One region of the Cytobacillus sp. MT66 genome, then DNA from elsewhere that is predicted to be linked to it. Evidence: predicted binding sites of a transcription regulator. Region 1 holds the regulator's gene; the other holds the start of a gene.
What was found. The regulator LexA, encoded in region 1, represses DNA repair genes until DNA is damaged. The targets are predictions, from matches to a motif close to CGAACATATGTTCG.
Positions count from the first base shown of each region.

Region 2: parE (DNA topoisomerase IV subunit B) is a predicted target of LexA. The motif match lies at 3,459-3,472, and genes of this name have one in related genera.

Region 1 is NZ_JBXAFB010000003.1:141,848-147,504, forward strand. Features, by position in the region: gene tkt (transketolase) at 1-99, opposite strand, end outside; gene AC1Q59_RS06650 (DUF896 domain-containing protein) at 274-504, opposite strand; gene AC1Q59_RS06655 (YneB family resolvase-like protein) at 631-1,278, opposite strand; gene yneA (cell division suppressor protein YneA) at 1,300-1,617, opposite strand; gene lexA (transcriptional repressor LexA) at 1,772-2,395, shown strand; gene AC1Q59_RS06670 (cytochrome c biogenesis CcdA family protein) at 2,654-3,367, shown strand; gene AC1Q59_RS06675 (response regulator transcription factor) at 3,382-4,080, shown strand; gene AC1Q59_RS06680 (HAMP domain-containing sensor histidine kinase) at 4,067-5,134, shown strand; gene AC1Q59_RS06685 (OsmC family protein) at 5,217-5,618, shown strand; gene AC1Q59_RS06690 (hypothetical protein) at 5,615-5,657, shown strand, end outside.
Region 2 is NZ_JBXAFB010000001.1:337,403-343,059, forward strand. Features, by position in the region: gene parC (DNA topoisomerase IV subunit A) at 1-1,354, opposite strand, end outside; gene parE (DNA topoisomerase IV subunit B) at 1,351-3,330, opposite strand; gene AC1Q59_RS01670 (CoA-binding protein) at 3,647-4,060, opposite strand; gene AC1Q59_RS01675 (5'-deoxyadenosine deaminase) at 4,169-5,506, opposite strand; gene AC1Q59_RS01680 (M20 family metallopeptidase) at 5,503-5,657, opposite strand, start outside.

The DNA of each region.
Region 1 (5,657 bases):
CATAGGCATTCCAGGATGACCGGAATTTGCCTTTTCAATTGCATCAATAGATAATGTCCTAATAGAACTTATCGATAAAGCATCATTTTGATCAAACATTTTGTCCAATCCCTCCGCGAGTAATAATTACTCTTTAATATTATAGGCAGCCTTTGCCTAATACAACAAATTGTATCAAATTTTGCAAAAAAAGTCGGTTTGTCTAGTAATATTATCTAAAAGGTATCTAAATATGTAAAAAGGGCATACAAATGCATGTATCCCTTCTATTAATTAATGTAAATTTTTCTTTTGGATATTTTTTAACTTTTGAGGTGTAACATCTTGTCCATTTGGATCAATTATGGTTACCCCTTTTAAGGTGGTTAGCATGGAGGAACGAAATGTTTCTAAATATTCTCTGCGCAGGGCAGATTGCTCTTTCGCTTCTTCTTTTGTTAGCCCTGATTCCTTAGCCTTCTTTGCCAGAAAATTAATACGATCAAGTTTGGTTTTTGGCAGCATTTTCAAGCTCCTTATTCTAGAATTACTTAGAGCAAATCGTTCTCGCAGATTTACTCAAGGTCATGTTACTAGAAAAGAGTGATATTTACAAGAAACTTAACCTGATTTGAAGAGAATGATCTGCTTTTATTCTATAGATGAAGCTGTATATTCCTGATATCTTCTATGTACAGTTGCTTTGGATATCACATATCCAAAACCTCTTAGTGTAGCGGCTATTTCAGCGAATGTCAGACCATTCTGCCGGAGCCTGATGATTTCTTCGATAGGTGCTTCAATCCTTTCACGTCCAGAGTGAATACCTAAATTGGAAAGGTTTCTTTCAGGTTTATAGCCATTTCTGACAGCTCTTTTCATCCCTCGTTTAATTTTTATATTATGCAGCTTTCTTTGATACTCCTCTACCATACTAACTATATTTAATACCATGGAATCAGAATCGGAAAGCAGCAGCTCGCCATGATGAGAAATGGTATATAGCTGTACACCTTCTTTTAAAATACAGTGGAGAATGGCGATTTTTGCATTTCCCCTGCCAAGTCTCGTTTCATCTTGTATTAGTACTGCATTAATTTTCTGTTCCTTTATTATCGAGAGAAGCTCAAGTATTCCTTCCCGTTCTAAATCATAGCCGCTTGCCTGTTCGCGGATAATTTTAATGATTTGAAAGTCCATTTGGCTGGCCAATTTGTTTAACTCTTCTTCCTGCCTAGCTAATGATGTTTCTTGTGATTCTTTTGTTGTGCTGACACGGCAGTAAATAATTGCTTTCATGTAGTCCCCTTCTATAAATTATTATTTTAAGCTTGCCAGTTCTGTCCGGGTCTCATTTACTTGAATTACCGGTATAATGATCTCTTCGCCTGGATAAATTCTTCCATCTGCAATACCATTATTGTTTTGAACCCAGTGAATAAAGTCATTAATGGCTAATGTATGTTCATTTGAATATTCTTCAGCAATTTTCCAAAGAGAATCGCCTTCGTTAACAGTAATTTTAATATAATTTTCACTCTCCGGGCTATCTATTTGAAGGGAAAGCATAAATGCAGCTAATAGACTGATGGCAAATAAAACAATAGTATAAGAGTATTTGTTCCATAAATATTTCATTATCTTCACCTCATACGGAATATACGTTCGCTTTTTATATTTTTATTTTAACCAGAACATTTGTTTTGTGTCAAGAAAAATTCGAACTTATGTTTGTACTGTTTGGTAAAAGATGCTATACTTATGGTAAGAAAAACAGCCGAGGTGTAATGCGATGGTTAAGTTATCTAAAAGGCAGCAGGATATATTAGATTTTATTAAAGAAGAGGTTAAGCTAAAGGGCTATCCGCCTTCTGTCAGAGAAATTGGGGAAGCTGTCGGACTTGCCTCTAGCTCCACGGTTCACGGTCATCTTTCAAGACTTGAAAGCAAAGGATTAATCCGCAGGGACCCCACGAAGCCGCGGGCAATTGAAATACTAGATTTAGAAGATCCTCAGCAAATACCAGATTATCGTGTAATTAATGTCCCGATCGTAGGAAAAGTAACAGCTGGACAGCCTATTACAGCAATTGAAAATGTCGAGGAGTACTTCCCGCTTCCGGAAAGATTCGCTCCATCGGACGAACAAATTTTCATGCTTGAAGTCATGGGTGAAAGTATGATTGAAGCAGGAATACTAGATGGAGATTATGTTATAGTCAAGCAGCAAAGCACGGCCAATAACGGAGAAATCATCGTTGCAATGACCGAGGACGATGAAGCTACGGTCAAGCGTTTTTTCAAAGAAAAGGAGTGGATCAGACTTCAGCCTGAAAACTCCACAATGGAACCTATTATTCTTCGGAATGTCTCCATTTTAGGGAAGGTTATCGGGGTATATCGTCATATTCACTAGAAAAAAGGGATGCATCTAGCATCCCTTTTTTTATATCCAATTTTACAAAAGGCTTGCTTATCATGCTAATCCTTCCACCTGGAGTATAGGTATTATTACTGCCGTTTAATGAATTATATGCCCCTCTATTAAAGCAAAAGCAAAATAGTCCTATTCTATTCAGATCCCTTTTATATGTAAATGACATGGATGAACTTGATTATCTTAATCAAACTTTAACAAACCATTTTTAAAATAACTATAGAAGGAGTGAGGACTATGAATGATATTGGAATATATTTTGCATTAGCTGGCGGAGTGCTGTCTTTTTTCTCTCCCTGTGTGTTTCCCCTCTTGCCTGCCTATATCACCCATTTAACAGGCGGAAAAATTGAGGACTCAAAGCTTGAAATCAACCGTTCAAAACTTTATTTTCGATCTATGGGCTTTATCATTGGTTTTAGTATTATTTTTATTGCACTTGGAGCTTCTGCCAGTTTTATTGGAAAGTTATTAATGGAGTATCGGTTAATAATTATGCAGATTGCGGGTTTACTAATTATCGTATTTGGTCTGCAGATGGCTGGATTGCTGAAATTTAAGTTTCTCATGAAAGAAAAAAGATTTCAGCCTAAACAAAAATCCAAAAGCATATTTAGTTCAATATTACTTGGGATGGCTTTTGCCAGCGGGTGGTCTCCTTGTGTGGGACTTGCTTTATCATCCATACTATTATTAGCAAGTTCATCGGATACTCTTACTCAAGGGATCTTTCTTTTAGCTGCCTATTCAATTGGAATGGCTATTCCATTTCTTATCATATCAGTTGTTATATCCTATTCTTTAAAGACAATGAGAAAAATTAATAAATTACTATCAAAATTAGCTTTTATTAATGGGATGGTCATGATTATGCTTGGTTTCCTAGTGTTAAGCGGGCAAATGCAAAAAATAAGTGCTTGGTTATCAGCTTATAGTTTATTTCAGCTTTAGAAAAGGGTGATTACTTGATTAACACTAACCTTATCGGCAAATCAGTATTAGTAGTTGAAGACGATGCAAAAATCCGTAATCTCGTTAGAATCTACCTAGAAAAGGAAGGATACGAAGTCATTGAAGCTAAAGATGGGTATGAGGCAAAAGAAAAAATTGAAATACTTGATCCCTGTATTTTAATATTAGATCTTATGTTACCTGGTATTAGCGGTGAAGAAATTTGCACTTGGGTGCGTGAAGATTTAAAAAGTCTAATGCCAATCATTATGCTCACTGCTAAAGTAACGGAAAAAGACCGTATAAAAGGGTTTAAATTAGGCGCAGATGATTACGTAGTCAAACCATTTAGTCCTGCTGAATTGATGGTACGCATTGAAGCAGTATTGAGAAGAACTGCCAGCCGATGCGGAAAGCTTACTTTTACAGGTTTCACTATTAAGCCTGCAAAAGGAGAAGCTTTGATTAATGGTGAACAAATAAACTTAACTCAGTTTGAGTTTAAACTTCTTCACACCTTCATGCAGCATGCAAATCAGATCTTATCAAGGGAACAAATTTTGCAGTATATTTACGAAAATAATGAAAAAGCCGTATCTGACCGCACCATTGATGTTCATATTAAGCATCTACGTGAAAAAATTAAGGAAAAGACACCTAAAGATTATATTCAAACTGTAAGAGGAATGGGGTATAAATTTGTGGGCCATTAAAAAAGTTTCCAAGTCAAACCTTCTATTAAAGTTAGTGTTTTTAAATAGTATTGTAATCCTTCTCGTGATCCTTTTTGCCGGCTTATCAGTTAAAAATTATGCCTGTTTTTTGGTTAATTCAGAAGATATGACTGGACAGGTCCTTGTTCATACCTTAGATGGCTATTTATTTAAAGTTAGTGTCCTTGCATTTTTTATCGCGGGTTTATTTCACTATATTACCGTAAAAAAAATCATCAAGCCGATTAAGCAATTGTCCTCAGCAGCCAAAGAAATTAAAGAAAGAAATCACCCCACAAAAGTCCATATAGCTGCCTCAGGTGAAATGAAGGACCTTATTGAGAACTTTAATTCCATGGCCGATACACTCCATAAGGTACAAGAACAGCGAGAAGAAATGCTTCGAGATATTGCCCATGAGCTTCGCACACCATTAACAAATATAAATGGCTATCTCGAAGCTCTCCAAAATAAGGTGATTGAAGGAAACTCAGAATTATTTGGCTCACTTTTAGAGGAATCTCGGCGAATTACAGGAATTGTTGAACTAATTACTGAACTCAATTCTTGGAATAATGGCGTCTATTTTTTAGAAAAACCCTTTGAACATGTCGAAATCGATAAAACACTATCAGAATCAATAAAAGTTTTTCATTTGAGAATGGAAGATAAGTTTTCAGAAACAAGCTTTCAGATAGAATCTGGAATTATTGAGGGTAATAAAAACGGCCTGATGCAAGTTTTTACAAATATTTTTCAAAATATCCTTGATTATAACGCTGGAGATAAACTTGAAGTTACCGGTCAAATTAATAATGATCAATATTTAATTACCTTTTCTCATATCGGTCAATCCATAGATCCTGAGAAAAAGGATCTAATCTTTGAACGTTTTTACCGCCTCGACGAATCCAGAAGTACAAGGTCAAGTGGCGCTGGCCTTGGACTTGCCATTGCCAAAAGCATAATAAGTGCTCACAGAGGACATTTAGGACTGGACACAGATGGAACCTCCCATACTTTTTGGATCAAGCTTCCCTTAATAAAAAAATAACTCGCAAGTTACTTTTCTAAATTAATTCTTAATCATTCCTTAACATACTGGATTCATAATCCAATTGAAAGGGAGTGTTTATATGAGGTTCACAATTGATAAAGATGGTGTCATTGGCCATTTAGACTTTGACCAGCTGCAAATTTCTACTAATGAAAAAGTGGGGTTTCGTCCATTTGAGCTTTTTGTCTCCTCTTTAATTGGATGCAGCGGGATGTTGCTAGAAAAGATTCTCGTAAAAAAAAGGCATGCTTACATGAATATAGAGATGGAAGTTTCCGCTGTCAGAAACCCTGATCAGACCAATCGAATCGAACAAATAACTATTATTGCTTATGTTCAATCAGAAAAGATCATTTCTCCTCAGCAAGGCGAACAATTAGCTGCGCTGGTAGTTCGAAATTGCGGAATGATTCAGTCAGTCATTGAATCCATTGATATCACTTTTACGATTAAACATTCAACACCGAATGACGATCAATGACCTATCTGAATGTTGGCAGCATTACCATTCCTGCCGTTT
Region 2 (5,657 bases), on a different contig from region 1:
ATTCATCTATTTGCTGCTTTAATTCTTCTGATTCCGCTTGCAGTGCAGTGATATCGGTATTTGTTAACCGATAAAGCTGCAAGGAGACAATTGCTTCAGCCTGTGGTTCAGTAAAGGTAAACTTAGCAATTAAATTATCCTTTGCATCCCGTTTATCCTTTGAAGCTCGAATAGTGGCAATTACCTCATCAAGAATAGATAGAGCTTTCATTAATCCATCAACGATATGCTGGCGTGCCCTGGCTTTTTCAAGATCAAATTGAGACCGTTTGGTAACTACATCCCTGCGATGTCCGATATAGGCATCCAGCAGCTCGCGAAGGCCCATAAGCTTTGGGTGCCTGTTGTGAATGGCAACCATATTAAAGTTGTAAGGAACCTGCAGGTCACTGTTTTTATAAAGGTAATTAAGCACACCCTCTGGATCTGCTTCTTTTTTTAATTCAATCACGATTCTTAGACCTGTGCGGTCTGTCTCATCACGCACTTCGGAAATGCCTTCTACTTTGCGGTCTAACCTGAACTCATCAATCCTTTTAACAAGGTTTGCTTTATTCACTTCAAATGGGATTTCTGTGACTACAATTTGTTTTTTCCCGCCGCGGATCGTCTCAAATTCAGCTTTTCCTCTAACAATAATTTTGCCTTTACCAGTTTCGTAAGCCTTTTTAATTCCATCGACGCCTTGAATAATCCCGCCAGTTGGAAAATCCGGACCTTTAATATATTGCATTAATTCATCCACCGAACAATTAGGGTTGTCCATCCGATAAATGACCCCATCAATCACTTCGTTCAAATGATGAGGCGGAATTTCAGTCGCATACCCTGCAGATATGCCTGTAGAGCCATTAACCAAAAGGTTTGGGAACATAGCCGGCAACACCGTTGGCTCATTTGATGTATCATCAAAATTTGGCACAAATTCGACGGTGCGCTTTTCAATATCCTTTAAAAGCTCTGAAGAGATAGCTGAAAGCCTTGCTTCTGTATAACGCATCGCAGCGGGCGGATCCCCATCATTACTGCCGTTATTCCCATGCATTTCGATTAAGGGATTTCTTATCTTCCAATCCTGACTCAGGCGGACCATAGCATCATAGACGGAGGTGTCACCATGAGGATGGTAATTGCCTATCACATTTCCGACGGTTTTTGCGGACTTTCTAAAGCCCTTCTCATGTGTATTTCCTTCGACATGCATGGCATACAAAATTCTCCGCTGAACCGGCTTTAACCCATCTCGGGCATCAGGCAGGGCACGGTCTTGAATAATATACTTACTATAGCGGCCAAACCTGTCACCGATGACATCTTCAAGAGGGAGATCACGAAATTTTTCAGGTGTGCTCATGAATCAATCTCCTCCTCTAACACAGATATATTTTCATTTTCAAGTATACTCGCATCTTCTTCCATGCCAAACGCTACATTTGATTCAATCCACTTGCGGCGCGGTTCTACCTTATCGCCCATAAGGGTAGTTACACGGCGTTCCGCTCTTGCTGCATCATCAATTCTTACACGGATCAATGTGCGGGTTTCTGGGTTCATCGTTGTATCCCATAGCTGATCGGCATTCATTTCGCCAAGACCTTTATATCGCTGGAGCATGTATCCTTTTCCAACTTTTTTAATCGCATCCTGGAGATCATCGTCACTCCAAGCATATTCGATTTTCTCCTTTTTTCCTGCCCCTTTGCTGACTTTATATAGAGGCGGCAGGGCGATGAACACTTTTCCGGCATCAAGAAGAGGTCTCATATAACGGTAGAAGAAAGTTAGAAGAAGGACCTGAATATGTGCACCATCAGTATCCGCATCTGTCATAATAATAATCTTATCGTAATTAACATCTTCTAGATTAAAATCGGCTCCAACTCCGGCTCCAACCGTATGGATAATCGTATTTATTTCTTCATTTTTGAATATGTCCTGCAGCTTTGCTTTTTCTGTATTAATGACTTTTCCCCGAAGAGGCAGCACAGCTTGAAATCGGCGGTCACGCCCCTGCTTTGCTGAGCCTCCTGCAGAGTCGCCCTCAACTAAATATAATTCGTTTTTCTGAGGATTTCGGGATTGCGCAGGTGTGAGCTTACCCGATAAAAGGGCTTCTGAACGTTTCTTTTTCTTCCCGCTCCTCGCATCCTCCCTTGCTTTTCTGGCAGCTTCCCTCGCTTGGTATGCTTTTATGGATTTTTTGATCAAAAGCGTACTGATATTTGGATTTTCCTCGAGAAAATAGGAAAGATGCTCTGAAACAACTGCATCCACAGCGGAACGAGCCTCACTTGTTCCAAGTTTCCCTTTGGTTTGCCCTTCAAATTGCAGCAAATCCTCAGGAACTCTTACAGAAATAATGGCGGTAAAGCCTTCTCTTATATCAGCGCCATCTAAATTCTTCTCTTTTTCCTTTAAAAGATTTACTTTTCTTGCATACTCATTAAACACGCGTGTCATAGCCGTTCTAGCCCCAGCTTCATGAGTGCCTCCGTCTTTCGTGCGAACATTGTTAACAAAAGAAAGGACATTTTCTGAATAACCGTCATTAAATTGAAAGGCAAAATCTACCTCAATCCCATTCTGCTCGCCCTCAAAGCTCACAACGGAATGAAGGACATCTTTTTCTTCATTTAAATATTCAACAAATGCCTCAATCCCATTTTCATAATGAAAAATTTCGTGCTTTCCTTCGCGTTCATCAATGATTTCAATTTTCATTCCTCTTAAAAGGAAAGCTGATTCCCGCAGCCGTTCACACAGTGTTTCATAGTTATATACAGTTACTGAAAAAATACTAGGGTCTGGCTTAAAATGAATGGTTGTTCCCGTTTGGTTTGTTTTACCGGTCTTTTCAAGCGTAGTAACAGGTTTTCCTCCATTTTCAAAACGCTGTTCATATACATTTCCGTCACGTTTAATTTTTACAACCAGCCACTGTGATAGTGCGTTAACAACAGAAGCACCGACACCGTGCAGACCGCCGCTTGTTTTATATCCGCCCTGGCCAAATTTACCGCCAGCATGTAAAACAGTTAATATTACTTCAGGTGTAGGCTTGCCTGTACGGTGCATTCCCGTTGGCATCCCCCGTCCCTTATCAGTTACACTGATCGAATTGTCTTTATGTATTTTAACAATGATTTGATCTCCATAACCTGCTAACGCTTCATCAACTGCATTATCTACGATTTCATATACAAGATGGTGCAAGCCCCTTGCATCCGTACTCCCAATATACATCCCGGGTCTTTTTCGAACTGCTTCTAAACCCTCGAGCACTTGTATGGCATCATCATTGTAGTCAAAAGCTTCCTGATTTCGTGCCACAAACATTCCCCTTTCATCAACTGCAAAAAGAATGGCTATGATGAATCAAAATAACCATTCAGTTACGTATTCGTCCTTTTATGAATTTATCCTTTAATTATCGAAGAAATATCGCATCATTCAAAACAAGAACGAATGTTCTGTATTGATATTTTACCATAAAGCAAATGGTCTACGCTTTATTTTATCTATTTATTTTGATTTGGCAAATCTGTTTTTCCAAATAGGTGTCAAGAACTAGTGAAAAGAAGAGCATTCTTCCGCCATCTTTTTCCAATAAAAAACATGAGACCTGATAAGATCTCATGCCGGAATATTATTTCGTTAATGCATGTTCAACCTTGATACAGCGGTCCATTACAACAGTGAAACCCTTTTCCTTTAGGAAGTTATAAGCTTCCTCATCTATGCATCCTAACTGAGCCCAATAAACATCAGCGTCGATTTCCACAAATTCTTTTGCTACTTCAAGCAAATGCTCTGAACGGCGAAAGACGTTAACGATATCAATATGTCCTTCGATTTCCTTTAAACTGGATACAGCCTTTACACCTAAGACCTCATCGACTGCTGGATTTACTGGAATAATCTCGTATCCTGCATCCTGCATGGCTTTTGATACCATATAAGATGTTCTCTCAGGGTTTCCGCTTAACCCCACAACTGCAATGCGTTTCGCTTTTTTTAATATTACACCGAGTTCTTCCCGGCTAGGAATTTCAATTGTCATTTATAACCCTCCCACATAATGTTTGCTTCCCTATCTTCATATTACCGAAATTTAACTGGATTTTCTAATCCTGGGAGAGAAAAATTTGAAAATCTTTGATTTTTTATATTAATAGGCGATTTTTTCAAGCTTTTTAACCAGTCTTTTGATAGCCTTATTTGACTCCTTCAGGACCATATTCTTATCAATGGTATTCATGCGTCTATTTTCCATCACTAGCTTTCCGTTAACGATGGTAGATTCAACATCTGCTCTTGTAGCTGAGTAGACAATTCTTGAGATTGGGTCAATGTCAAAGGAGGGGTATACATGGAAGTCATTTAAATTTAAAATAGCTAGATCAGCCTTTTTCCCTATTTCTAGGCTGCCGATTTCATTCTCCATTCCCACTGCTTTGGCTCCGCCTATGGTCGCCATTCTAAATACCGTTCTAGCATTCATAACCGTCGGTCCAGAAATAGGCTTTTGAATGATGGCAGCCAGCCGCATTTCATTAAACATATCAAGGTTGTTGTTGCAAGGCGCACCATCTGCACCAAGGCTTACATGTGAATGGGCATCAAGCATCGAAGGGATATCCGCAATGCCGGAAGCAAGCTTTAGGTTAGACCCTGGACAGTGGCTAACCTTAACCCCTCTTTCTTTAATAATTCTTTTTTCTTCCTCATCCAGCCATACACAGTGGGCAAGAATCAAGCGTTCATTTGCAAGGCCTATGCTGTCTAAATATACAACATTCCTCATGCCATGCTCTTGTTCGACAATTAAAATTTCATTTGCGTTTTCTGAAGCATGTGTATGAACCCGCACATTGTATTTCACAGAGAGATCTCTCACATTTGTCAATAATTCCTCCGTGCATGATACGACAAAGCGGGGGCAAAAAGCGTATTGAATCCTTCCCCCGTCATAGTTATGCCATTTTTCAAGGAGATCAACACTTTCTTGGATGGATGTCTTTGTATTTTCTCTTAATAAAACAGGAACTTCATCTCCTTTATCCATCATGACCTTTCCGGCTAGGGCGCGAATTCCCGTTTGAGCTATGGCTTGAAAGGCTGAATCCGTGTGGTGAACAGTTTCCATATCCACAACCGTGGTCGTCCCGCTCTGCAGCAGCTCGCCGATCCCAAGCATAGCCGAATAATAGATAGATTCTTCATCATGTGAAGCTTCCAGCGGCCATATCTTTTGTTTTAGCCAATCCATCAGTTCAAGATCATCTGCCTGGCCGCGGAATAATGTTTGACAGAGATGGATATGGGTTTGGATAAAGCCAGGAATTACTGTTTTTCCTGAAGCATCAATCACTTTGCTGGCTGCATAGGATAAATCTTTGCCAATATCAGTAATCCGATCATCAACAACATAAATATCCCCTTGAACGATTTCTTCTTTTTCATTCATGGTAATAATTTCTGCATTTTTTATCAGAATACTGCTCAATGGCTTCCCCCTCTTTCCTGGAGATGAATTGGCAGATCGTTTGTCGTTTTATCGTACGAAAGAATTAATTCTTTATAAAAATTAATTGATCTTTTATAGGCTGATAAGCTAACCCATTCATTTGGCTGGTGCGCAAGCTTCTCATCTCCTG